DNA from 3 places in the Anaerocolumna chitinilytica genome. Region 1 is predicted to be linked to each of the others. Evidence: predicted binding sites of a transcription regulator. Region 1 holds the regulator's gene; each other region holds the start of a gene.

Region 1 (8,353 bases):
AAAAGATATGATATTTATTAGAATATCTAGCCTTATATTACTAGAACAGTAATATTGTATATGTGAGAGAAATCGTTTATAATTAATATAATTTAGGTGTATAGTGAAGGAGGAAGTACCTTGCTTGAAATAAGAACGAGTGAAGCAGAATCTACTGCAAAAATACTAGTTATCGGAGTAGGAGGTGCAGGAAATAATGCTGTAAATAGAATGATTGAACAAAACATAATAGGCGTGGAATTTATCTGCGTGAACACGGACAAGCAGCACTTAAAAAACTGTAAGGCTCCTCAATGCGTTCAGATTGGAGAAAAGCTTACCAAAGGTCTTGGTGCAGGAGCACAACCGGAAATCGGAGCTCAAGCTGCTGAAGAGAGCAAGGAAGAACTGATAGAAATTATTAAAGGTGCTGATATGGTATTTGTAACCTGTGGTATGGGCGGCGGAACTGGAACCGGTGCAGCGCCTGTAGTAGCTCAGATTGCAAAGGACATGGGTATCCTTACTGTAGGAATTGTAACAAAACCGTTTAAGTTCGAAGCTAAGGCCAGAATGAACAATGCACTTAGTGGTATTGAACGTTTAAAAGAACATGTAGATACATTGATTGTTATACCGAATGATAAGTTGTTAGAAATTGTGGACAGGCGTACTACAATGCCGGATGCTTTAAAGAAAGCAGATGAGGTATTACAACAGGGTGTTCAGGGTATTACAGATTTGATTAATGTTCCAGGACTAATTAATCTGGACTTTGCAGATGTTCAGACAGTTATGAAAGACAAAGGTGTTGCCCATATTGGTATTGGTGTTGGTAAAGGTGATGATAAATGTATTAGTGCAGTGAATCAGGCTATTACCAGTCCCCTTCTTGAAACTACTATACAAGGGGCTTCTCATGTTATCATTAATATCTCCGGAGATATCAGTTTGATTGAAGCAAATGAAGCTGCAACAATGGTTCAGGAGTTAGCAGGTGAAACAGCCAATATTATCTTTGGTGCGATGTATGATGAAACTGCTCCGGATTATGTTACTATAACAGTTATTGCTACCGGTCTTGAAGGAGCGGCAGGTAATGTCAGAGCAGAATCCAAAGGCCCCAGCTTTTTAAAACAGCCGATGGGAAGACCGGAGTATAAATTTGGAAGCCAAAATTCAGTATCTCCCTTTGAAAAAGCTCAGTCTCAGGTTGCTGCTGCAAGCACAACTCCTGTATCACCTTACGGAAGCAATCTTTCCCATCATTCCACAAGAGAGAACAACGATGCGGGAAGTATTAAGATACCTGAATTTCTTCAGAAGAATCGGAATCATAAGTAATATTAAAAGGATGAATACTATAAATCAATAAAAATAACCTGTATTGGGTCTTAAAACCTGGTACAGGTTATTTTTTTGTATATCAATACCCAATAATTTACATATTTGAAGATTTTCTAACAGGAAAACAAATTATATCGTTGAATAGGAGGGGATATTGTAGGTGTAGGTAAATGAAAACTTAAGTATAAATACCAGTTTATGACAAATTTAACGGCATAATAAAGCTATAATAGGATTTATTATAAAGGAAATGAGGGGGTGGAATTGCAGGTAGAAGTCTATGTGGATGTGATTTTTTTAATAAATTTCATCCTGGATTTCGTTCTATTAGTAACAGTAAAAAAAGTATTGAGGTATGTTTGCCCTCTCTTAAGGGTTATGCTGGGAGCGGCTGTTGGAGCCGCTGGTGCCTGCCTGTTTGCAGTGATTCCTGAAATAAATCATATTCTCAGATTTCTTTTAGCCTATCTGCTGCTAAGCTACTTCATGATTTTAACTACCTTTGGAAGAAAAAAACTGAAGGAACAGTTAAGAGCAGTGGTGTTATTATACATATCAACTTATTTTTTAGGAGGACTGCTTAACAGTCTATATTATTATACTGATTTTGGCATATATCTTATGCATAGCACAAACTCAATCTGGTTTTTTATAGCATTTCTAACAGGAATAGCTGGAATGTATGTGTTTATCAGATTCTTAAAAAGACTAAGAGTAAAAGTGTCAGAGCTTTATCAAACAGACCTTATGCTAAACGGTAAGACAGTAAAGGCAGTCGGCTTCCTGGATACGGGTAATTGCTTAAGGGACCCATATTTTGGTAAGCCTGTGATTATAACGGATTATACGGTGATTGAACCCTTATTGACGACTTCACAGAATACTATGTTGCAAAAATTATTGGATGGCTCAAAAGATAGCACAGCTATTAATAATAACACGAGTTCATCTATGGACATTGGCACACTATTCGATATGCAGAGAAAGGAAGATTATCTTCCTATAAGGTTAATTCCTTTTCACTCGGTTGGAAAGGATGGAATGCTGCCTGCCTTCGAGCTGGATAAGATTATTCTGAAGGAAGAAAAGGAAGAAACCGTTCGGGAAAAAGTTCTGATTGCGGTCAGCAAACAGAAGTTATCCGTCTGTAAGGATTATCAAATCATTTTACATAAGGAGATTATGTGAAAACTTAGAACAATTTTTACTTTTATCGCAGGTATTGCATTAATCTTTTGCAGTACATAGTGGTATTAGGTAAAAGTTAAAGCAATTTTCACTTCTTATACGGGCCATATCGCAGACGGGCGGTATGCAAGGGGTATTATGTGATTGAAAGGGAGGAAAGAGATTCATGCTTTTAAAAATAACAATTCCGAATAAGTTTACTTTTCGGTTGATTCCTGACTTTAGGAGTATTTTATTTAATGGGCGCGGTGAGATTCATTATATCGGCGGAGCGGAAGTTCTTCCTGCACCTCTTGATTCCGTTAGGGAGGCCCAGGAAATAGCACGGCTTGGAACAGATGATGATACCGAGGCAAAATCAATATTAGTGGAACATAATCTCAGATTAGTAGTTTACATAGCAAAAAAATTTGACAATACCGGTGTCGGTGTGGAGGATTTAATATCGATAGGAACGATCGGATTAATTAAGGCCATAAACACATATAATCCGGACAAAAACATAAAACTTGCAACTTACGCCTCTAGGTGTATTGAAAATGAAATATTAATGTATCTGAGGAGGAACAATAAAACCAAGCTGGAGGTATCTATTGATGAACCTCTTAATGTGGATTGGGATGGGAATGAGCTTCTCTTGTCCGATATACTTGGGACAGAAGAGGATGTTATCTACCGGAACATTGAAGAGGAAGTTGACAGAAAACTCTTAGGAAAAGCACTTTCAAAATTAAGTGAGCGGGAGAGGATAATTGTCCAGCTAAGGTTTGGAATTAACACAGAGGACGGCAATGAAAGAACACAAAAAGAGGTAGCGGACCTGCTTGGAATTTCTCAATCTTACATATCACGTTTGGAAAAGAAAATTATTAAGCGATTGAAAAAAGAAATGCTCCGGCTAGAATAAGGGAAAGAGGCAGGTTTCGAAAAAAAGGAAATTATTACATCTAAATATATCGTATAAAGATGACCAGAATAGTAAATCATTTACTTATGCAATGAGTGGAAGAAATGTTTACAGCCACTTCGATACATGACGAAAAAATGATTTGGAGGTTTTCATATGGCTCTTTATAAGGTAGAAATATGTGGTGTAAATACATCGAAATTGCCATTACTGAACAATAGTGAAAAGGAAGAATTATTTAAACGCATTTTAGAAGGAGATAAAGAGGCAAGGGAATTGTATATAAAGGGTAATCTGCGTCTTGTACTTAGTATAATTCAAAGATTTTCAGGCAGCAATGAAAATGTTGATGATTTATTTCAAATAGGTTGTATCGGCCTTATGAAAGCAATAGATAACTTCGATATCACCCAGAATGTGAAATTCTCCACCTATGCAGTCCCAATGATTATCGGGGAGATCAGAAGGTATCTAAGGGATAATAATAGCATAAGAGTAAGCCGTTCTTTAAGAGATACAGCCTATAAAGCTATCTACACGAAAGAAGCCCTGCTGAAGAAAAATGACAAAGAGCCAACGGTTGTAGAAATAGCAGCTGAAATCGGAATTTCAAAAGAAGATGTAGTGTATGCATTAGATGCCATTCAGAGCCCGGTATCATTATATGAACCTGTATATTCAGAAGGCGGTGATACTCTCTATATAATGGACCAAGTCAGTGACAAAAAGAATAAAGAAGAGAACTGGGTGGAAGAAATCGCATTAAAAGAAGCTCTTTCTAAGTTGTCCGAGCGGGAAAGAGGGATTATTGAGCTGCGCTTTTATGAGGGTAAGACCCAAATGGAAGTCGCAAAAGAAATCTGTATTTCACAGGCACAGGTATCAAGACTTGAGAAATCTGCTCTTAAGAATATGAAGAATTATTTGAATCAATAACTATGATAATAAGAAGAGGGTGTTTCAGAAGACTATCAGATTATAAGTCTTTTGAATCATCCTCTTGTTGTTATTATACAGGGCAGTTACAACCATAGTTGTAGTATTGCATTTTGGATTGATTTTTAGTAAGCTATAGAGGCACATGTTGGGGAAGAAATTAAAGTAATAATTTTTATAATTTACATAGGAAGAAAAGAGATTCTAATGAAAAATAAAACGAATAATACTAAAAATAGGTATCTTAAATATCTTTTCGTTACGCTGCTTTTTTTATCCGCCTTAAGCGGTTGCTCTTCAAGTATAGGGAATAATACTGCAAAAGACAGTAACTTAAAGGTTATGTATCTGGACGTGGGACAGGGGGACTCTATTTTAATTGAAAGTGGTGAAGATGCTATGCTTATCGATGCCGGGGAAGTTGAAGAAGGGGATAAGGTCGTAAGCATATTAGAGAAAGAACATATAAATGAGCTTAAATACATAATTGGAACGCATCCTCATAGCGACCACATCGGAGGCTTAGAAAAAGTAATTAAAAGCTGCGATACAGATGAGATATTTCTAAGCAATGTTGCATACAGTTCAAAAACATATGATAATTTGTGTAAACTAATAAAAAAGAAAGATATAAAAAAAACTCTGCCCGCTGCCGGTAATACTTATACGCTGGGAGATGCTTCCTTTACTTTTGTCACCCCTCTTGATAAAGATTATGGAGATAATATTAATAACTACTCTTTGGGAATACGACTTATCAATGGTAAGAATTCTTTTCTGTTTACCGGCGACTTGGAAGAAGATGCAGAAAAGGATTTAGTAGCTAGCAAAAGAGAGATTGAAGCGGATGTATTAAAAGTAAATCATCATGGTTCTTCCACCAGCAGCTGTTTGGAATTTCTTAGAGCGGTAGACCCTGTCTATGCAATAATTTCTGTAGGCAAAGGAAATACCTATGGACATCCGGCAGCAGCCACTCTTGCAAACCTTGAAGAGGAGGATATTCAAACCTATCGTACGGATGTGGCAGGAACCATTATAATTACCAGTGACGGTAAAAACTTATCATTTAAAACGGAAGGTAAACAAGAATCAGAGGCAGCAGATAAAAACAATCAAGTAGTGTATATCACAGAGAAAGGTACAAAATACCACAGAGCAGGATGCCAATATTTGAAGGGAAACTACAGGTCTTTATCGCTAAAAAAGGCAAAAGAGGAAGGATATGAGCCTTGTAGTATCTGTAAACCTGACCCTAATATCAAATAAATTATACATATGCAGATTTAATAAGAACTTTTTCCGCATCAATATCAACAAGAATTACATCCGTTCCAATTTGTTTTATACAGTTATAATTAATAACATACTCTGTGTCCCTTCCGATAATACCCCAGATTTTACAGGGGCCGGGGACAATTATATGAGTAATTATACCTGTATTAACATCGAAATCCAAGTCACAGACATAGCCAAGCCGCTCTCCGTCTCTGCAGTTAATAACTTCCTTTTGCCTTAATTCACACAGTCTCATAAGGTAGCCTCCCATGTCTTGATATGCCATTATTAATAAATATATGTAATGGATAAGAATAAAATATCTTGACCGCAGGAATATCTTTCAATATAATCAACTTAAATAGCTAAATAACAAGTAGCGGTTTGAGGGAAAGATAAAGTAATTAGTAGGAAATACATAGTGCATTTTCCTACACAAATTTATGCCGGCGCCTAATATGGCAGTGTTGGCAGTAGGAGGTTAAATATGAGGTGCCCCTTTTGTGGTGACGAAAATACAAGAGTAATTGATTCCAGACCGGCGGAGGACGGAAGTTCCATTCGAAGAAGACGGCAGTGCGATGAATGCTCCAAACGGTTTACTACCTATGAAAAAGTGGAAGCTATTCCTTTGGTAGTAATAAAAAAAGATAACAACAGAGAACCATATGACAGATCTAAAATTGAAGCAGGTGTATTCAGATCCTGTCATAAACGTCCCATATCCGTTGATCAGATGAAATCCTTGGTAGATGAAGTAGAAAATACCATATTTAATAAGGAAGAAAAAGAAATCAAAAGCTCAGCCATTGGTGAAATTTTGATGGATAAACTAAAGGATCTGGATGCGGTGGCTTATGTAAGATTTGCTTCTGTGTACAGGGAATTCAAAGATGTAAATACCTTTATGGATGAACTGAAAAAAATATTGGATTCAAAGCAATAGAGGAAGAAAAATATTGGATTCTAAATAATACAGGATGAGAATTAGGTTGTGGAAGCGGACGAAGAATTAGACTTACTGTTCATGTGTTTTGTTTTCAAGGTTCCTTATTCCACTAGAAACGCCGACAGCTATGACTGGCAGGCAAAACAACTCCAAACTCGCTGGTACTTCTGAGAGAGACGATTATGTATTGTGCTCAGACAGTGGAGTTGTTTTGTCTAGTTATAGTTGCCGGCGTTTAAGTGTCATTAAGAAACCTCTCAAGACAATACACATGAACAGTAAGCCCAATTCTTCTGCGCATTCCAAACATATTTTTATAATTAAACAAATAGTTATAGGATGTAAAAGGATGTTCAAATGATAAGGATGCAAGCAGGTTAACTGTTTTTAACAGATGATATACCTGAGGCAATTGCATATCAATCAGACTTGATAATCTGTCTGAGGGGCAGGTCTTTTTGCCTGCACTGCCAAAGGTAAAGCAGTGAAAACGAAGTTGAGATATGGGATTCTAATAAATATGTTGATCTTGGTCTACTACAATAACCAGATAATTAGGGCTGTGTTCTTTGGGGTTCTATTGAAGGACTCCTAATGATACTTAAAAGGCAGAAATTATGACTAGAGAAAATGATACCATTGTTCGAAGCTCTCATCGCTCCACTATAAAAACAGTCTCAGCGAGTTTGGTATCATTTTCTCTTCCAGGAATAGTTTCTGGCTTTTTAGTGGAATTTGGAGCCCTGAACGAGAAAACCCAAAGAACACAGCCCTAATTATCGTCCATTCCCACAAACTGTCCTTATATCATAATTATATTACAACAATAAGTTTATACTTGTAACCAATCCCAGATTTTGCTATACTACTTATGGATGATGTTCCTTCACATGGAGAGATGTGAAAGGAGCTTAATGTTTAGTAAAGTCTTTAGCGGAGCTGTTCATGGAATTGAGAGCAGGATTGTCACGGTGGAAGCAGATATCAGTGACGGGCTGCCTGTTTTTGATCTGGTAGGGTACCTTGGCTCAGAGGTACGGGAAGCCAGAGAGCGGGTTCGTATTTCTCTGAAGAATTCTGGTTATCGTTTACCGGCCAAACGAATAACCATCAATCTTTCGCCGGCAGATATGCGTAAGGAAGGCACGGCTTTTGACCTGCCCATAGCAGTATCTGTTCTTGTTTCTCTTGGATTTTTAACGGAAGAAAGTCTTGAAAGCACCCTTTTTATCGGAGAACTAAGTTTAAATGGTGAGATAAAGAAAGTTAACGGTGTCCTGCCTATCGTGTATATGGCCTATGAACAGGGCTTTAAAAGGTGTGTCGTTCCGGCTTGCAATGTCAGAGAGGGTGCCGTGGTTCAGGGCATAGAAGTATATGGAGCAGACAGTTTGACGCAACTGGCAGGGTATCTAAACGGAACTCTTCCTATGGAGCCATGTATACTGCGGCAGGAAGAACTTGCACCTGAAAAAGAACCATATGAAGTTGATTTTTCTGATATTTCCGGTCAGAAATTGGCAAAGCGTGCAATTGAAATAGCAGCTTGCGGAATGCATAATATACTTTTAATCGGTCCCCCGGGGTCCGGGAAAACTATGCTTGCAAGAAGGATTCCCACTATTTTACCGGAACTCTCTTTTGAAGAAAGTCTGGAAATATCTAAAATATACAGTGTTTCAGGTCTTCTGAATAATAATCAGTCTTTGATTCGTAACAGACCATTTCGGTCACCACATCACACAATAACCACAACTGCTCTAACGGGC
Region 2 (8,353 bases), 1.8 Mb from region 1:
TGATAAAGAGGTATTTTTAAAGGATATCGCAGCTTTGCAGGAACAAAAGCAATCTCTTGTGATTGCAGTTTCAGAGGGAATTCACCTGGCAGATGGTAGATTTGTCTGTGAGCTTTCCGATAAGGATTTCTATGTGGACGAGTTCGGGCACACCATGCTAACAGGTGCGGGAGCCTATCTGTCTGCCTTGGCAAAGAAGGAACTTGGCTGTAAGACGAGAGCGGTTGAGCTCAATACGTTACAAAGATGTGCATCTCACATAGCCTCTCATACAGATATTGAAGAAGCCTTTGAAGTCGGCAGAAGAGGTGTGATGGCGGCGGCAAAAGGTGTGACCGGAGAAATGGCTGTTATCAAAAGGGTTTCGGATTCTCCTTACCTTTGCACTTATGAGACTCACAATATCAAGCAGATTGCGAATATGGAGAAAAAGGTACCCATGAACTGGATTAACGAAGGGGATGACGGAATGAAGGAAGAATTTATCCGTTATGCCAGACCGTTAATTATGGGTGAGGTAATGCCGGTGATGGTTAATGGATTACCGAAACATCTGGATTATATCTGTGATTGATAAGTGGGATATAAATATCTATATTTATAAACGGAGCGAAAAGGGCAGTCTTTTTCAAAGGGACGGCAAATTACACAAAGCAGAAAGACTCTGCGATGATTTTAAATCGCATTTGCTGGTTCCAAGGCGCATTCGTTCTTTCTGCTTTGTGTAATTTGCCTGTAAATATATTGAAAGAGGGCTTTTGATGCTTAGATATAATTATAGATTAATAAACATTTGTTTATTGAACTATCATCCTCTAATGTAAATAAATAAAAACCTTCCAACAAAAAATCAGTTGGAAGGTTTATTGACGTGAACATATCTTCTCAAAGGTCACCTTTCAATTAAGATGTGCCATATATCGTCTCCAGTAAATCCACTTTTTCGATAAACAGATTCAGGATTTGTAATATTACTTCTTAGCCCGGATACTGTTACGAAATCAGCAATTCTTTGCATCTTACCAAGACATTTATTTAATAGAACACTTGCAAGGCCCTGACCTCTGTATTCCGGTAAGACTTGGAGCCATTCTATAATTCCTTCTTTTGCTGTAGAGTCATAATCTGCAATGATAGAGCCGACCATTTTATTCCCACTATAGAGGGCTAACCATAATTGCGGAACATAGACTTCAGTTTTTGTCCATTCTTCAATCTGTGATATATCAACCTCAATACCAAGATGCTTATAGGAAAGATTGATTAGCTCTGCCAGATATGGGTATTTCTCTTGAGGTATTATATCTATAGAGAACTCTGTTGCAAGTACAGTTTCATTTATATGTTCCAAAGTATGAAACAACCGAAAATAGTCTGTGTCTTCATAATCTGGAAATAAATCTTTTGAAAATACGCGGTCATGGACAATTCGCATATTTGGGGGAGGATTTATCCTCTGAGCTTTCCAATAAGGAATGGAGCTTACACCGCAAGGATTCTTAAGATACTCCTCTAAGTTCATATTTATTCACCTAGACAATAGTAACCAAGGTGTTCTTTGCCAATGACTCTTTTACATTAATAACCTTCTGATTGCTGCTGCCTCTCCAATAAAGCTTCGTATCTTTGAGCGCTTCTATAAATCTTCCATCCACTAGTATGTCCAGCTTATCCATAAGAGGAAGATATTTTACTTCATCCCAGGAAAAGCCTGTGTAAAGCCAGATATTCTTATTCGGGAATTTCAAGCTTATTTCTGTAATCAGCTTTTCTACATCCTTTCGATTCTCAGGATGCAGCGGGTCTCCGCCGGAGAAAGTAATGCCTTCTATGTAGGGCTTTCTTAATTCTGCAAAGATTTCTTCTTTTGCAGCTTCATCAAAGGGCAGTCCTCCGCAGATATCCCAGGTTACAGGATTTTGGCAGCCCTTACAGCCGTGATTGCAGCCGGCTACCCATAATACCACTCGAAGGCCGGTTCCGTTAAGCATATCGTCTTTGGTTATGTTATGATAGCGCATTACATGCTTTTCCTTTCCTTGATTTCTGCCATCTTTGCAGCATTCAGACGGGTGTCTCCCTTAACTCTTGAGTAGGAGAGATAGCCGTTCATACGGTCAATCTTGGTTAAGTTGGAGCTGCCGCATTTCGGGCATACATCCATTTCCAGCTCCTGATGTCCGCAGTCATCACAGTAAGCGAGAGAAATATTAACACCTTCATATAAGCCCATTTCCATAGAACGTCGTATCAAAGCTTTTATCGCATTGGTATTGTAGTCAATTGGGTATTTCACATACTGAATCTTACCGCCATTGGAAAGGTTCCAGAAGCGGTTCTCCAGATCCTGTTTCTGAATAGGTGTAATTTCTTCTGTTACATGGCAGTGAAAACTATTGCTGACATATTCTCTGTCGGATACATTTTCAATAAGGCCGTATTTCTTTCGAAACTGCTGTACCTGCAGTCCGCACAGACTTTCAGCGGGAGTGCCGTATATTGCATATAAGCGGTGGTCTTCGTCTTTAAACTGATTAATCTTATCATTTATATAAGCTAATACTTCAATGGCAAAGGTTCCGTCTTCTGCCAGGGATTTCTTATTGTATAACTGCTGCAGTTCGTTTAAAGCCGTAATTCCAAAGGATGCGGTAGCGGCATCCAGTAAAGGTTTTATCTTATCATGAATTCCTAAATGTCCGCCATAAAAACCACCTTCGCAGTAAGCGAGAGGATTGGTGGAGGCACGAAGCTCTCCCAGATAATCGTAGGTACGAAGGTGAAGCTTACGGATTAAGCCCAGGTAATAATCTAACACCTCATAAAAATCCTTTCCTTCCTGTCTTGCCTTTGCTAAAATCATAGGAAGATGAAGACTTACGGCACCGATATTAAAACGACCGGTAAAGACAGGAGTATCTTCTTCATTTGCGGGATACATGCCCCCTTCTTTATACCAGGGTGAAAGGAAAGCTCTGCAGCCCATGGGACTAATAATCTGTCCGTATTTTTTATACATACTGGGAACATACCCCTCCCCTGTTAGACTTAACCAGTCAGGGTACATAGTCTTACTGGAACAGCGGATACCGGCTTCAAATACCTCCTCTAACTCACAGCCTTCTCCATGAAGATTCTCATCATAAAGAAATACAATCTTGGGAAAGAGCACCGGCTTCTTGCATTCCTTTTTGCCCTGCCCTTTTCTGCGGACATCTAAAAGTGCGATGGAAGCCATTTTGGCAAAGCGCCCGGTGCCGGTTCCTGCGGTAACAGTTATAAAGGGATAATCGCCGCGGCTGGAGGCAACTGTGTTGAATTTGTATTCCCAACCCTGGAAACCTTGTTCGAAATCTATCTTTACGTCATGAAGAGCTTCTTCTTCGGCTCTTTCTGAGGGGATTCCAAGGAAAAGATATTTTTCATATAAGAGCTTGTAGGATTTTTCTGCATAAGGCTCAAGTAACAGGTCCACACTTGGAACGGTAAAGCCGCCATACTGCTGGCTTGCTGCACTAAGTACAATATCTCCGATGACGTCAAATGCTACATTCAAGGTCTTCGGCTCGTTGTACCAGAGATTCCCCATCTCGAAGCCGCCCTCCAGAACACTTTTTACATCGAACAGACAGCAGTTCATAGTATCTCTTCTTGCTGACATATCATGAATATAGATATAACCGTCTCTTGCTGCCTGTAATTCCTCAGTGGTAAGGAAGAATTTCTGGTAGAGCTCTTTATTTAATTGATTGAAGATAAGACTTCTTTTCGTAGATACCAGTGCGCTGTCGGTATTACTGTTCTCCTTGTCCCCGATATACATAATGGACTGGCTTTTTTTGTAGACTTCATCTAACATATGTACAAAATCCTGCTTGTAATTGCGGTAATCGCGGTAACTCTTGGCTACAGCCGGGTTGGTCCTCTCCAGAGCGCCTTCAACGATGTTATGCATTTCGGCTATGTATATCTCTTCCCTGTTCATGGATAGAACTTTTTCTTCAACAAATCTACAGATAAAATCATGCTCTTCCTCTGTAAATTTAATTAATGCGCGCTGTGCAGATTTGTCTACTGCCCAGATGACTTTTTGTACATTAAATTCTTCCTTTGTATTATCCTTTTTAACTACTCTAATCATTTGAATAAAAACCTTCTTTGCAGTGTATTTGTTTGGGTCGTGACCCATATTGTGTAATATTATAACACAAACACACAAGATATTGTAGTCCAAATTTAAAATTAAGAAAAATTTATCTTTGGAACTATCAATAAATAATCACGCAATGACCCATTTATACGAGTAATTATAGTGAATAAAAGGCTTGGATAATGGTATTTGAGAGAAGAAATATAAGAATCACAAAATGTTAACAGAAAGATTTTTTACTTTCCTAATGTCAGGATTTATGCTATCCTTTTATAGCAGACTGAATATATCAAAGGAGTTAATCGGAATGAATCTGCTGAATGTAGAAAAGATGAGCAAAAGCTTTACAGATAAAATACTATTTGACAAAGTCTCTCTTGGTATTAACGAAGGAGATAAAATCGGCGTTATTGGCATTAATGGTACCGGAAAATCAACCCTGCTCAAGATAATTGCCGGGTTGGAAGAGCCTGATGAAGGCGGAGTTGTCAAAGGAAAGAGCATACGGATAGAATATCTGCCTCAGATACCGGAATTTGACGAGAGTTTAAATATATTAGAAAATGTGGTCAAAGGTAAAAAAGCAAAGGAAGAATACCGGGATTTAGAAGGAGAAGCAAAAGCAATGCTTCTAAAGCTTTCCATTCCTGATGCATCAGGAAGTACGTCTACTTTATCAGGAGGGCAGAAAAAGAGAGTAGCTCTGGTAAGAACTCTGCTGACCCCAGCTGATATCCTGGTGTTGGACGAGCCTACCAACCACTTGGACGATACCATGGCAGAGTGGCTGGAAGATTATTTAAGAAAATACCAGGGAGCCTTTTTAATGGTAACCCATGACAGATACTTTCTGGACAAGGTAACCAATAAGATTGTAGAGATTGACAAAGGCTCTATCTATACCTACAATGCCAATTACACCAAGTTCTTAGAACTGAAAGCTGCCAGAGAAGATATGGAAGCTGCCACGGAACGGAAGAATAAGAGTCTGTACCGTATGGACCTGGAATGGATGATGAGAGGTGCCAGAGCTCGTTCCACAAAGCAAAAGGCTCATATCATGCGTTTTGAAGAGCTTAAGAACCGCAAAGTGATAGAAGAGGATAAGGCGGTTGAGATTAATGCGTTTTCTTCAAGACTTGGTAAAAAGACCATTGAAATTAATGACGTATCAAAGTCATATGGCGATAAGGTATTGTTCCGGGATTTCACATATATTATGTTAAGAGGAGACAGGCTAGGCATTGTTGGCCCAAATGGCAGCGGAAAATCCACATTGCTGAAAATCATAACCGGAATCCTTCAGCCGGATGAAGGCACCGTCATAACCGGAGAAACAGTAAAGATAGGCTACTTCTCTCAGGAAAACGAATATATGGATCAGAATATGAAGGTGATTGATTATATCAGAAGTGTGGCAGAATATATTGAGACAGCCGAGGGTACCGCCACAGCCTCCCAGATGCTTGAAAGATTCTTATTTACCGGAAGTTTACAGTATTCCCTTATCTCCAAGTTATCAGGGGGCGAGAGACGAAGGCTTTATCTCCTTAAGGTGCTTATGGAGGCACCGAATGTTCTGATCCTGGATGAGCCTACGAATGATCTTGACATTACCACCCTTACTATACTGGAAGATTATCTGGAGAGCTACGATGGTATTGTGCTGGCAGTGTCCCATGACAGGTATTTTCTCGACAAGATGGCAGAGAGAATCTTTGCTTTTGAACCGGGTGGTGTAATCAGGCAATATGAGGGTGGATTTTCTGATTATAAGGACAAAGTATTAGAAGAAAAGGAAGCGGAAGAGAAGATTCAGGCAGCCAGAACACCGGCTGTGAAAGGCACAGAAGCCGGAGAAGCTTATAAATCCAGGGAAAAGCAAACAAAATTAAAATTCTCCTACAAAGAGCAGCGGGAATATGATACCATTGAGGACGATATCTCTTCTTTGGAAGAACGTATTGCAGCTCTGGAAGGTGAGATTATAAAAGCATCTGCAGACTATACAAAATTGAATACACTGATGGCTGAGAAAGAGGAGCTTGAGGTGGCCTTAGAAGAAAAGATGGATCGGTGGATGTATCTAACAGAACTTGCAAAGACAATAGAGGAACAAAAAAAGTAGAATCTATTTTATTATTTATTGAAGGAGGAATTAAACATGACAAAGATTGAACTTGTAAGAGGAGAAATGGTAAAGGCTATGAAGGCAGGAGATAAGGGAAGAAAAGATGCTCTCTCTGCACTTCTTACCGCCCTCAAGAATGTAGCTATTGACAAAAGATCAGACTTAACAGAAGAGGAAGAAAACGCAGTTGTTTTAAAAGAAATGAAACAGTTAAAAGAAACGCTGGAAGCAGCTCCATCCGATAGAACGGATATTATCGATGAGTGCAACTTAAGACTTTCTGTTTTAGGCGAATTTGCACCGGTATTCTTAAGCGAAGAAGAAATTAAGCAGGAGATTCAAAATGTCCTTACGGAGCTTGGAATCACAGCTCCTACAGCGAAGGATAAGGGAAAAATCATGAAGGAATTAATGCCAAGAGTGAAGGGAAAATCAGACGGTAAGCTGGTAAACGACCTGGTTGCTGCAGTATTTGCAGAATAAATTCAGTCTTTCTTTGGTCATAAAAAGACTCCCGATGCAATATAATTGTTGTAAATAACAGTTCTAAGATTGTACCAGGTTAGGATAATCTTAAATCCTGCGATTACTCTGGCACAGGAAAAGGGAGTCTATTATGGCTGATTATAAAAGACAGGTTTCATACATTTATCTGTATGAAGAAGGAAAAAAGAAGAACAACATAGGCTATGCCAGAGTTGAGGCGAAAAACGGACAGTGTAAATATACCATACATATAACGGCTCTGGGATTAAATGAGAAACAGCTGAAGGTCTATGCATTTCGCAGAAGGAATGCAGGGATAGAGGGCATACTTCTTGGCACAGTCTTGGTAAAAAATAATACCGGTGACTTTAAGATAATTACAGATGTTTCTCATATTATGAACTCTCCCTATGGAATGAATGATATGGGGGGGATAGTACTTTTATTCTCTGAAAGAAAATTCTTTGCAACAGAATGGGACAGTAAGCCAATTACAATGGCAATGGTGGCAAATATAGACAGGAAAGAAGAAAAGAAACCCGAGAGAGCAGCAGACAGGGAAAAAGAGGAAACCAAGGGAATGAAAGCTGCCAATTTGGCTGAAGTACTCTTTGAACATGCAAAAGCTCCGAAGGAAACAGAGACTATTCCTCCTGTCAGGGAAACAGTAAGAAATGATAAATCCCTCAAAGATCTGCTAACACCTAACCTCAATATTTCTCTGGATAAAAAGCCGGAAAGTGATACCATTGAGGAAGAAAGAGTATTAGACGATTTTCTACGGGCAAAGCCTGCAGCTGAACCGGATGAGATGAAAAAGGTTGGCAGTGAACCTCAGAAGGCTGTTCCTGATACCGAAAACGTAACTGATGTTCAAAAACGGACAGATAATAACGTTAAAGAGTCAGAGAACATGATAGAGACTGAGAATAATATAACTGAGGCTTTAGATAATATTGAGATTCAAAAGAATGTAACATTCGTAGAGAATAATCAAGAAACAGCAGGTTATACAGCAGACGCAGAGAATAATCAAGAAACAGCAGGTTATACAGCAGACGCAGAGAATAATCAAGAAACAGCAGGTTATACAGCAGACGCAGAGAATAATCAAGAAACAGCAGGTTATACAGCAGACGCAGAGAATAATCAAGAGACAGCAGGTTATGCAGCAGAAGCAGAGAATAATCAAGAGACAGCAGGTTATGCAGCAGAAGCAGAGGATAATCAAGAGACAGCAGGTTATGCAGCAGAAGCAGAGGATAATCAAGAGACAGCAGGTTATGCAGCAGAAACAGAGAATAATCAAGAGACAGCAGGCTTTGTAACAGAGGCAAAGAATAATATAGCGGCAGAAGATAAGGTAACAGAGATTAACAAAGTAGAAAGAATTGAAGAAGTTGAGCCGCCGGAAGAGCTTGAGAGCACACTGGAATCAGAAAAAGAAGCAACGCCGGATTTAAGGGCAACGCCAGTCTTTGAAGACCATCCCCTGGCAAAACAGATTTATCATAATTTTCCGAAGATGTATCCTTTTGAAGACAATGAGATAGCCTGGTGTGCCAGAATTGAACCCAAGGATATCG
Region 3 (8,353 bases), 860 kb from region 1:
TAGGCCGTGAACTTAAGGAGGAGCTTGGTGTGAGTCTGGGTGATACTGTGAAGGTACTTACGGATTCGGGTCAGATAAATGAACTTACGATAACAGGGTTTTATGACCTTAAGGTGTCATCTATTAACAAATCATGGATGATTACGACTCTTAAGACAGCTCAGAACATATTTTCACTAAATAGTAAGGTAACCGGAATTGAAATGCAGGTAAAAGATGTTTTTAAAGCAGACACGATTGCTAAGGAGATAGATTCCAAGCTTGGCAGTAACTTTAAGACAGAAAATTGGAAGGAACAAAACGCTGAGCTTTTAAGCGGACTTAACGGACAGAGCATTTCCAGCATTATGATTCAGGTCTTTGTAATGATTGCGGTGTTACTTGGTATTGCAAGTGTGCTTGCGATTACTGTGATTCAAAAATCCAGACAGCTTGGAATCTTAAAGGCAATGGGTATTAAAGACAGAACAGCAAGCCTTATATTTCTTTTTGAAGGCCTTCTACTTGGAGCAGCAGGAGCAATTCTTGGAATTACTTTCGGATTTTTACTGGGCTATCTGTTTACCAAATTCGCGCTGAACCCAGATGGAACCCCTGTGGTGGAACTTTATATTAATGCTGGTTTCATAGGGATTTCCGCTGTTGTTGCAGTTCTTGCCTCGACCCTTGCTTCTCTTGTTCCTGCAAGACGTTCCTCAAAACTTAATCCAATCGAGGTGATCAAAAATGGCTGATATCATTACTTTAAGAAATATTAACAAGATATATGGTACTTTAGTAAAGACCCAGGTACTCTATGATGTTAACCTTTCCTTTGAAAAAGGTACCTTCAACTCCATTATCGGTGCATCAGGAAGCGGAAAGAGTACACTATTAAATATCATGGGAACTCTTGACAGACCGACGGAAGGGGAGGTAATTCTAGACGGAAGAAAAACCTGCAACATGAAGAAAAATGAGCTTGCAGAGTTAAGAAATCAAACCATCGGGTTTATCTTTCAATTCCATTATCTGCTACCGGAATTTACAGCTCTTGAAAATGTATTAATGCCAAGCCGGATACTGAATACAAACCCTTCCAGGGAAGAGAAGGAAAGGGCTCAGAATCTTATGGAGCTTATGGGGCTTTCAAAGGTAAGAGATAATCTTGCTGTAAACATGTCTGGCGGACAACAGCAGCGGACTGCTATAGCCAGAGCTCTTATGAATAATCCCGGAATAATCCTTGCAGATGAACCAACAGGAAATCTTGATTCTGAGTCTGCGGAAAATATTTATCAGCTTATGAGAAAAATAAATGAAGACTTTAGAACAACCTTTGTAGTTATAACCCATGACAGGAAAATAGCAGAAAAGGCCGACAGAATTGTGGAGATAAGGGATGGAAGAATCAGCGATGCAGGATAAACTGTATCGCTGATTTTGTTAGATAGGTATAGATATTATTTCAGATATCGGGTAAAATTACCATTATAAAAATAGGAGGATTTAACGATGAAGGTACTGGTATTAGGCGGAACCAGATATTTTGGCAGGCATCTGGTTGATGAACTTCTCTTAAAGCAGTATGATGTCACAATAGCAACCAGAGGAATAACAGCGGACCCTTTTGGAAATGAAGTGCAGCGCATAAAAGTAGACCGCACGAAGGAAGAGGATATGAAGAAGGCTTTTCTGGGTAAGGAATATGATATTGTTTATGACGATATCGCTTACAGCTCCAATGATATCAAGTATGCCCTTGATAATATAAGCTGCAAACGTTACGTTTTTGTTTCCACCATCTCTGTATACGATGAACTGCATATGGATACCAGAGAGGAGGATTTTGACCCGATGAAAGGAAAGCTTATATGGTGTGACAGGGAGGACTTTACCTATAACATTATTAAGCAGCACGCAGAACGGGCACTTTTTCAGGAATATGCAGGAAGGCAGTCTTCCGTTGCAGTTCGTTTTCCCTTCGTAATCGGAAAAGATGACTATACCCAGAGATTATTCTTTTATGTAGACCACATTAAGAAAGGTATCCCTATGAATGTCGATAATAAAAAGGAGATGCTAGGATTCATTGATTCCAGGGAAGCAGGCAGATTTCTTTCTTTTATCGGAGATAATGATTTTAGGGGAATTATAAATGCCGCCAGCAAAGGGGCAGTATCCGTTGAAGAAATAATTAACTATACCGAAGAAAAGACAGGAAAGGCGGCAATTCTTTCGGAGGAAGGTGATAGAGCTCCTTATAACGGAGCAGATAGTTTTTCAATTGATGTTAGCCGCGGGGAAAGCACTGGGTTCACCTTCTCTGAGGTTAGAGATTGGATTTGGGGACTGTTGGATTATTACATTTCTTTGTAAGGGCTGTTATAGGCATTTAGATAATTGTTGCAATCAAAATATTATTTCAGGGATTGATATAGGTCAAAATTCTTCTAGCCAAATGAAATAAAATAGTATACAATACATATAGTTATAATAATTATTACTATTACTATATATTGTGAAATAGCGAAATTGGAGGAGAGCTGATCTATGGATATAATGATAAAAAAGCGCAACGGCAATTACGAGCCCTTATATGTTGAAAAAACCAAGAAAATGGTTGCCTATGCCTGCAATGGCCTTGCAGGATGTGACCCGGCAGAGCTTGAGATGGATTCCAATATTCAGTTTCGGGATGGTATGAGCACCAAGGAAATTCAAAAGATTCTTATTCAGACAGCTATAGAGAAGACAATACAGACTACAAGAGATCCTTACGGCAATGAAGTAAAAAAAACAAATATTGACTGGCAGTATGCTGCTGCAAGATTGTTAATGTCTGATTTGTATAAAGAGGCCGCTATTAATAGAAGTTATGATCATTTTGGATACGGGGATTTTTACGAACTGGTTCTTAAGCTGACAAATCTTCATTATTATGGTGATTATCTTTTAAAAGAGTACACAGAGGCAGACATCCGTGAACTTGGGACCTACATAAAGGAAGAAAGAGATTTATTATTCAATTATGAAGGGCTGAAGCTGTTGGCGGACCGGTATCTTATTCAAGGTTTTGATAAGGAAGTATATGAGCTGCCTCAGGAACGCTTTATGGTAATTGCCATGCACCTTGCTATTCCGGAGGGTAATAAAAAAATTGAATATGCTAAGAAATTTTATGATATCTTAAGTGAGCTGAAGATGACTGTTGCCACGCCTACTTTGGCTGCCGCAGGCACCCCTTTTCATCAGCTGAGCAGCTGTTTTATTTCTGTGGTAGGAGACAACCTTTGGTCCATCTATGATGTCAATTCCAAGTTCGCCAGTGTATCAAAGCATGGCGGAGCTTTGGGTATCTATATGGGAAAGGTCAGAGCTTTAAACAGCGAGATAAGAGGCTACAAGAACACCTCCGGCGGTGTGGTACCCTGGATAAGGCTATATAATGATACAGCAGTGGCGGTGGATCAGCTGGGAAGAAGAAAGGGCGGTGCTTCCGTAACCCTGGATATCTGGCATCAGGACCTTTATGAGTTCCTGGATTTAAAGACCAACAATGGGGATGACAGAAGAAAGGCACATGATATATTCCCTGCATTGAGCATTCCGGACCTTTTTATGAAGAGATTATCCGAAAGAGGGGATTGGTCCTTATTTGATCCTTATGACGTGAAGAAGCAAATGGGCTTTTACCTGGAAGATTGCTATGACGAGGAAGAGGATGGAGAATTTACAAAACGTTATCTTGCCTGCGAAAGCAATGGGAATTTAAAAAGGATAGTGGTATCCACTTTAGATATTATGAAGAAAGTCATGAAATCGGCTGTGGAAACCGGAACACCTTTTATTTTTTACCGTGATACGGTAAACAGGGCAAATCCCAACAAACATGCAGGTATGATCTATGCATCGAACCTTTGCCATGAGATCGCTCAGAATATGAGTGAATCCATTCTTTTAGAAGAGAGAATTGAGAGCAGAGAGGGAGAAAGTCAGGTTCTTACAAGGGTAAAATCAGGCGATATGGTTACCTGTAATTTGAATTCCATTAATCTGGGCAGAGTAAATAAAGAAGACCTAAAAGATGTTATTCCATTACAAATACGAATGTTGGATAATGTTATTACACTGAATCAGTCTCCGGTACAAGAAGCCAGAGTCACCAGTGATAAATACCGCGCAATAGGACTTGGTACAAGCGGTTATCATCATTACCTGGTGAATCATGGCATAGCCTGGGAGAGTGAAGAACACCTAAAGGAAGCCGATGCCTTATTTGAAGAGATTGGGTATCAGGCTATAAAAGCTTCCTGCGAATTGGCAAAAGAAAAGGGAGCCTATCCGGTTTTCACCGGGTCCCAGTGGCAGACCGGAGAATATTTTGAAAGCCGGGGATATACCTCAAAGAGATGGGAAATGTTAAAAGCTGAGGTGAAAGAGCATGGCCTTAGAAATGGCTATCTGACGGCGGTAGCACCTACGGGAAGCACTTCCAATATTGCTGGTACGACAGCAGGGATAGACCCAATCTTTCGTAAGTTCTTTATCGAAGAGAAGAAGGGAAGCTTTACGCCGAAGGCTGCGCCAGACCTGTCAGAGGAGAATTTCTGGCTGTATAAGGAAGCTCATCACATTGATCAACTCTATAGCATTAAAGCCTGCGGTATCAGGCAAAGACATATCGACCAGTCCCAGTCCTTTAACCTGTATATAACACCGGAGGTGAAGGCAAAGGATATTCTTAATCTCTATGTAGAGGCCTGGAAGAATGGCGTAAAGACCATATATTATGTACGGAACCAGTCATTGGAGATGGATGAGTGCACAAGCTGTTCCAGTTAGATAAAGCTTTGGGTCAAGGGAGCCTCTGTAGACAAATCCCTGGAGCACTTATAGTCATCTGTGTATCTTTCGTAACAAGTTTCATACTTTGATATGCTGGTTGAGAAAGAAATAGTTTCGGATTAGTGTAAGATGTTTTATAATATATAGTAAGTCAACAGCTACTTAAATGAAATTATTTCATAGCATTTGGAATCAATTTTTTCTAAGTTTGATTCGCAAGAAGACACTTATAGTGGTTAGATTGATAAAAAAATATATTAGCTGTAAGTATTTAGGATAAGGACATTAGGGAGAGATTACCATGGATAAGAAAAAGATATTTAATGAAAACGGTGTGAGAGGAACAGAAAACCTGATTGAGGGAAATACAACAAATCTGCGTGAATGGAACCGTATCAAGTACAGTTGGGCAAAGACTTTTTACAGGACAATGCTAAATAACTTCTGGATACCCGAGGAGATTTCCTTAAATGAGGATATTAAGCAATTTCCTCTATTAACAAACGGAGAAAGGAATGCTTTTGACAAAATTATATCCTTCCTTAACTTCCTGGATTCTATCCAGAGCGAAAATTTACCCAATTTATCCCGTTATGTGACGGCTCCGGAGATTTCCTCGTTATTAAATATACAGGCATTTCAAGAAGAAATCCACGCTCAAAGTTACTCTTATATTTTGGATACAGTGACCAATCCGGTAACCAGGGACAAGATTTATGACGAGTGGAGAGAGGATAAACATCTGTTGGAGAGAAACCGTTACATTGCCAATATCTATCAGGAATTCAATGAAAATCCGACTTTGGAGAATTTCATTCGTACGGTTACTGCCAATTATATCTTGGAGGGAATCTATTTCTACTCCGGCTTTAGTTTTTTCTATACTCTGGCAAGACAGGGGAAAATGACTGCAACCAGTACCATTTTTAAGTATATTAATAGGGATGAGATAACCCATCTGGTACTCTTTCAGAATATCATAAAGGAATTAAAGAATGAAAGACCGGAAATCTTTGCGGGAGAAACAACAGAACAGATACGCGAGATGATGAGAACCGGTGTAGAACATGAGATAAGTTGGGGACAATATGTCACGAACAATGAAATTTTGGGGATAAATAATAATCTCATAGAAAAATATATTAAATATCTGGGTAATCAGAGGTTAAAGGCCATCGGGATAGAAGAGCTGTATCCCGAAATTACGGAGAATCCCATGGCCTGGATTGAAGGCTTTTCAAGCCTTAACCAGACCAAAACAGACTTTTTTGAAGCAAAGGTTACGAATTATACTAAAGCAGCAGCCTTTGACTTTGATGACCTTGAATAAACAACTCTAAAATCCCATGGCAATTCTTACTGTATCAGCCAGTTCCTTTCCCGCCAGCTGTTCAAGCAATTGGAAGGCGACAAAGGGAGCTGTCTGAGGGCAGTAGGAAGTTGTTATCTTTTCATCAGTTACTACAGGCTCGTCTACCACAATTGCCCCAAATTCTCGCAGCTGGTTCTGGCGTCTGCCATTTCCCAGATGGTAGGTTGTGGCTCTTTTGCCTGTCAGAATGCCGCTTTTACCGAGAGCCAAAGCAGCTACACAGACAGAGGCAATCGGTTTATTCTGTTCATGGAACTCACGAATTATCTGTAAGAATCTTTCATCGTAAGCTTCTTCATAGAAGCCGAATTCTTCAAAACCTCCCGGTATGGCAAGGGCATCGTAATCTTCGGTATGTATCTCCTCCAATAGCTTATCCACAGTTACCGGAACCAAAAAAGTACTGATAACCTGTTTGGTGAAGCCACAGGTGTGGACAGTGATATTGCAGTTAAAATCATTTCGTGCCCATCCTATAATATCAATAAAGACAGAAAACTCCATGGTCTCAAAGCCCTTTGCCAACAATAATAATACTTTCATAATACCTCCCATCTGCCGTCTTGTGCGGCGTAAAGAGGGGCTGTTGCAAAATAGCCAATTTACTCTTTTGAAAGGATTGGGTGTATAACAATACATTTGGCTGCTTTTCCCTCGCTCGTTCAAAACGCTCCGCTTCACAAGAAGAGCTCGGCCAGACGACGCAAATGTTTTGTTATACACCCAGTCCTGTTTTTGAGTTTATTATGGCTATTTTGCAACAGCCCCTTCTTAGACTAAAAATGTCTTAACGATTATCTGTATCTCTGGCTTCGTGCCACAGGTTTAAATGGCGTGTACTCTTCTCATGTTTATGGTAAAATAGAAAAGTATAGAGATATTTTAATAATATCATATATTAATGTTCATTTGTGACTAATTTTAGGAGGACTTCATGATAAAAGTATTGTTTGTATGTTTGGGAAATATCTGCCGGTCTCCAATGGCGGAGTTTGTATTTCGTGATATGGTAAAGAAGAATGGAATTTCGGATAAGTTCTTTATCGCTTCAGCCGGAACCAGTGATGAAGAAGAGGGAAATCCGGTTCATAGAGGAACCAGAGCAAAATTAAAAGAATTTGGCATAGATACTTCCGGAAAAACTGCTGTTCCATTAAAGAAAGAAGATTATAGCCGATTTGATTATATTATTGGCATGGAGAGCCGAAATCTATCTTCTATGGAGCGTATTTTTAAAGGTGATCCGGATAAGAAAATCAGCAGATTGTTGGATCTGTCACCACGCCCCAGGGATATAGCAGATCCATGGTATACGGGGAATTTTGATGTGACATACGAAGACGTATACGAAGGCTGTAAACTTCTTCTGGAACACATTTGCAACAAAGAGGGAATCAGCCGGGAAAGAAGTTAAGACGGCGTATGTTAAGACAGTGTTAAGATAGCTTAAGTTAAGACAGTGTATTCAATTTAGGTAAGAGCTAAAATAAAGTATCATCAAAAAAGTCGAGAAGGGGGAAGAAGGCTATGCTATACTGGAATCACTTCATGAAGAATAAAAACGAGGTGATGGTATGGATTACTTTCTGACGGTAAGTGCTGTTATTGTCTTTGTAGAAAGCAGGGTGGGGACAGAAATCAGATATGAGGAACTGGAAGAGGCCACAGGCTTTTCATTGTCTCATTTAAGAGCTCTGTTTGCTAATATAACCGGAAAATCCCTGTCCCGGTACATTGTAAGCCGAAGAGTTGCCAATGCAGCCTTTGACATTGTTCATAGCCATATGAGTATTCTTGACATTGCCGAAAGATATCAATTTTCAAATCCGGATACGTTTACAAGAGCATTTAACCGTGTTACCGGCTATACTCCATCGGATTTTCGAAAAAGGAGAGTAGAGGTAGGACGTATGAAATTATGCGCCGGTGTCTACGGTGTGTCAGAAAGGATCGAGAATAAGAATATGAATTCAGAGCAGTTAAAGACTACAGATAACAGTGTGGTTCTATATGGTGTACCTAAGGTAGGTTATGGTGTTTATCAGGGATGTACTCCTTATCCCATATGTTTAAAAGCCTGTGCCAATTATTTGGGTGAGGATATTGATTATGATTATGCCATGGTGGTTTGCGGGGCTGCATTTCGGTTGGTAT

What was found. The regulator NrdR, encoded in region 1, represses ribonucleotide reductase genes. The targets are predictions, from matches to a motif close to CACAANATNTTGTG.
Region 2: a site for NrdR is predicted at 4,215-4,228, ahead of nrdD (anaerobic ribonucleoside-triphosphate reductase). Genes of this name have one in related genera too.
Region 3: a site for NrdR is predicted at 2,490-2,503, ahead of bsdcttw_RS19945 (ribonucleoside-diphosphate reductase subunit alpha). Genes of this name have one in related genera too.

Annotation. Positions count from the first base shown of each region.
Region 1 is NZ_AP023368.1:3,699,927-3,708,279, reverse strand. Features, by position in the region: gene ftsZ (cell division protein FtsZ) at 121-1,323, shown strand; gene bsdcttw_RS16210 (sigma-E processing peptidase SpoIIGA) at 1,591-2,514, shown strand; gene sigE (RNA polymerase sporulation sigma factor SigE) at 2,681-3,421, shown strand; gene sigG (RNA polymerase sporulation sigma factor SigG) at 3,578-4,357, shown strand; gene bsdcttw_RS16195 (ComEC/Rec2 family competence protein) at 4,565-5,626, shown strand; gene bsdcttw_RS16190 (YlmC/YmxH family sporulation protein) at 5,628-5,891, opposite strand; gene nrdR (transcriptional regulator NrdR) at 6,123-6,581, shown strand; gene bsdcttw_RS16180 (YifB family Mg chelatase-like AAA ATPase) at 7,499-8,353, shown strand, end outside.
Region 2 is NZ_AP023368.1:5,533,672-5,542,024, reverse strand. Features, by position in the region: gene bsdcttw_RS24495 (6-phosphofructokinase) at 1-574, shown strand, start outside; gene bsdcttw_RS24490 (GNAT family N-acetyltransferase) at 893-1,522, opposite strand; gene nrdG (anaerobic ribonucleoside-triphosphate reductase activating protein) at 1,533-2,021, opposite strand; gene nrdD (anaerobic ribonucleoside-triphosphate reductase) at 2,021-4,141, opposite strand; gene bsdcttw_RS24475 (ABC-F family ATP-binding cassette domain-containing protein) at 4,458-6,278, shown strand; gene bsdcttw_RS24470 (GatB/YqeY domain-containing protein) at 6,315-6,764, shown strand; gene bsdcttw_RS24465 (DUF6128 domain-containing protein) at 6,898-8,353, shown strand, end outside.
Region 3 is NZ_AP023368.1:4,563,268-4,571,620, reverse strand. Features, by position in the region: gene bsdcttw_RS19960 (ABC transporter permease) at 1-734, shown strand, start outside; gene bsdcttw_RS19955 (ABC transporter ATP-binding protein) at 727-1,407, shown strand; gene bsdcttw_RS19950 (NAD-dependent epimerase/dehydratase family protein) at 1,495-2,358, shown strand; gene bsdcttw_RS19945 (ribonucleoside-diphosphate reductase subunit alpha) at 2,533-4,824, shown strand; gene bsdcttw_RS19940 (ribonucleotide-diphosphate reductase subunit beta) at 5,129-6,157, shown strand; gene bsdcttw_RS19935 (DJ-1/PfpI family protein) at 6,164-6,742, opposite strand; gene bsdcttw_RS19930 (low molecular weight protein-tyrosine-phosphatase) at 7,134-7,613, shown strand; gene bsdcttw_RS19920 (helix-turn-helix transcriptional regulator) at 7,774-8,353, shown strand, end outside.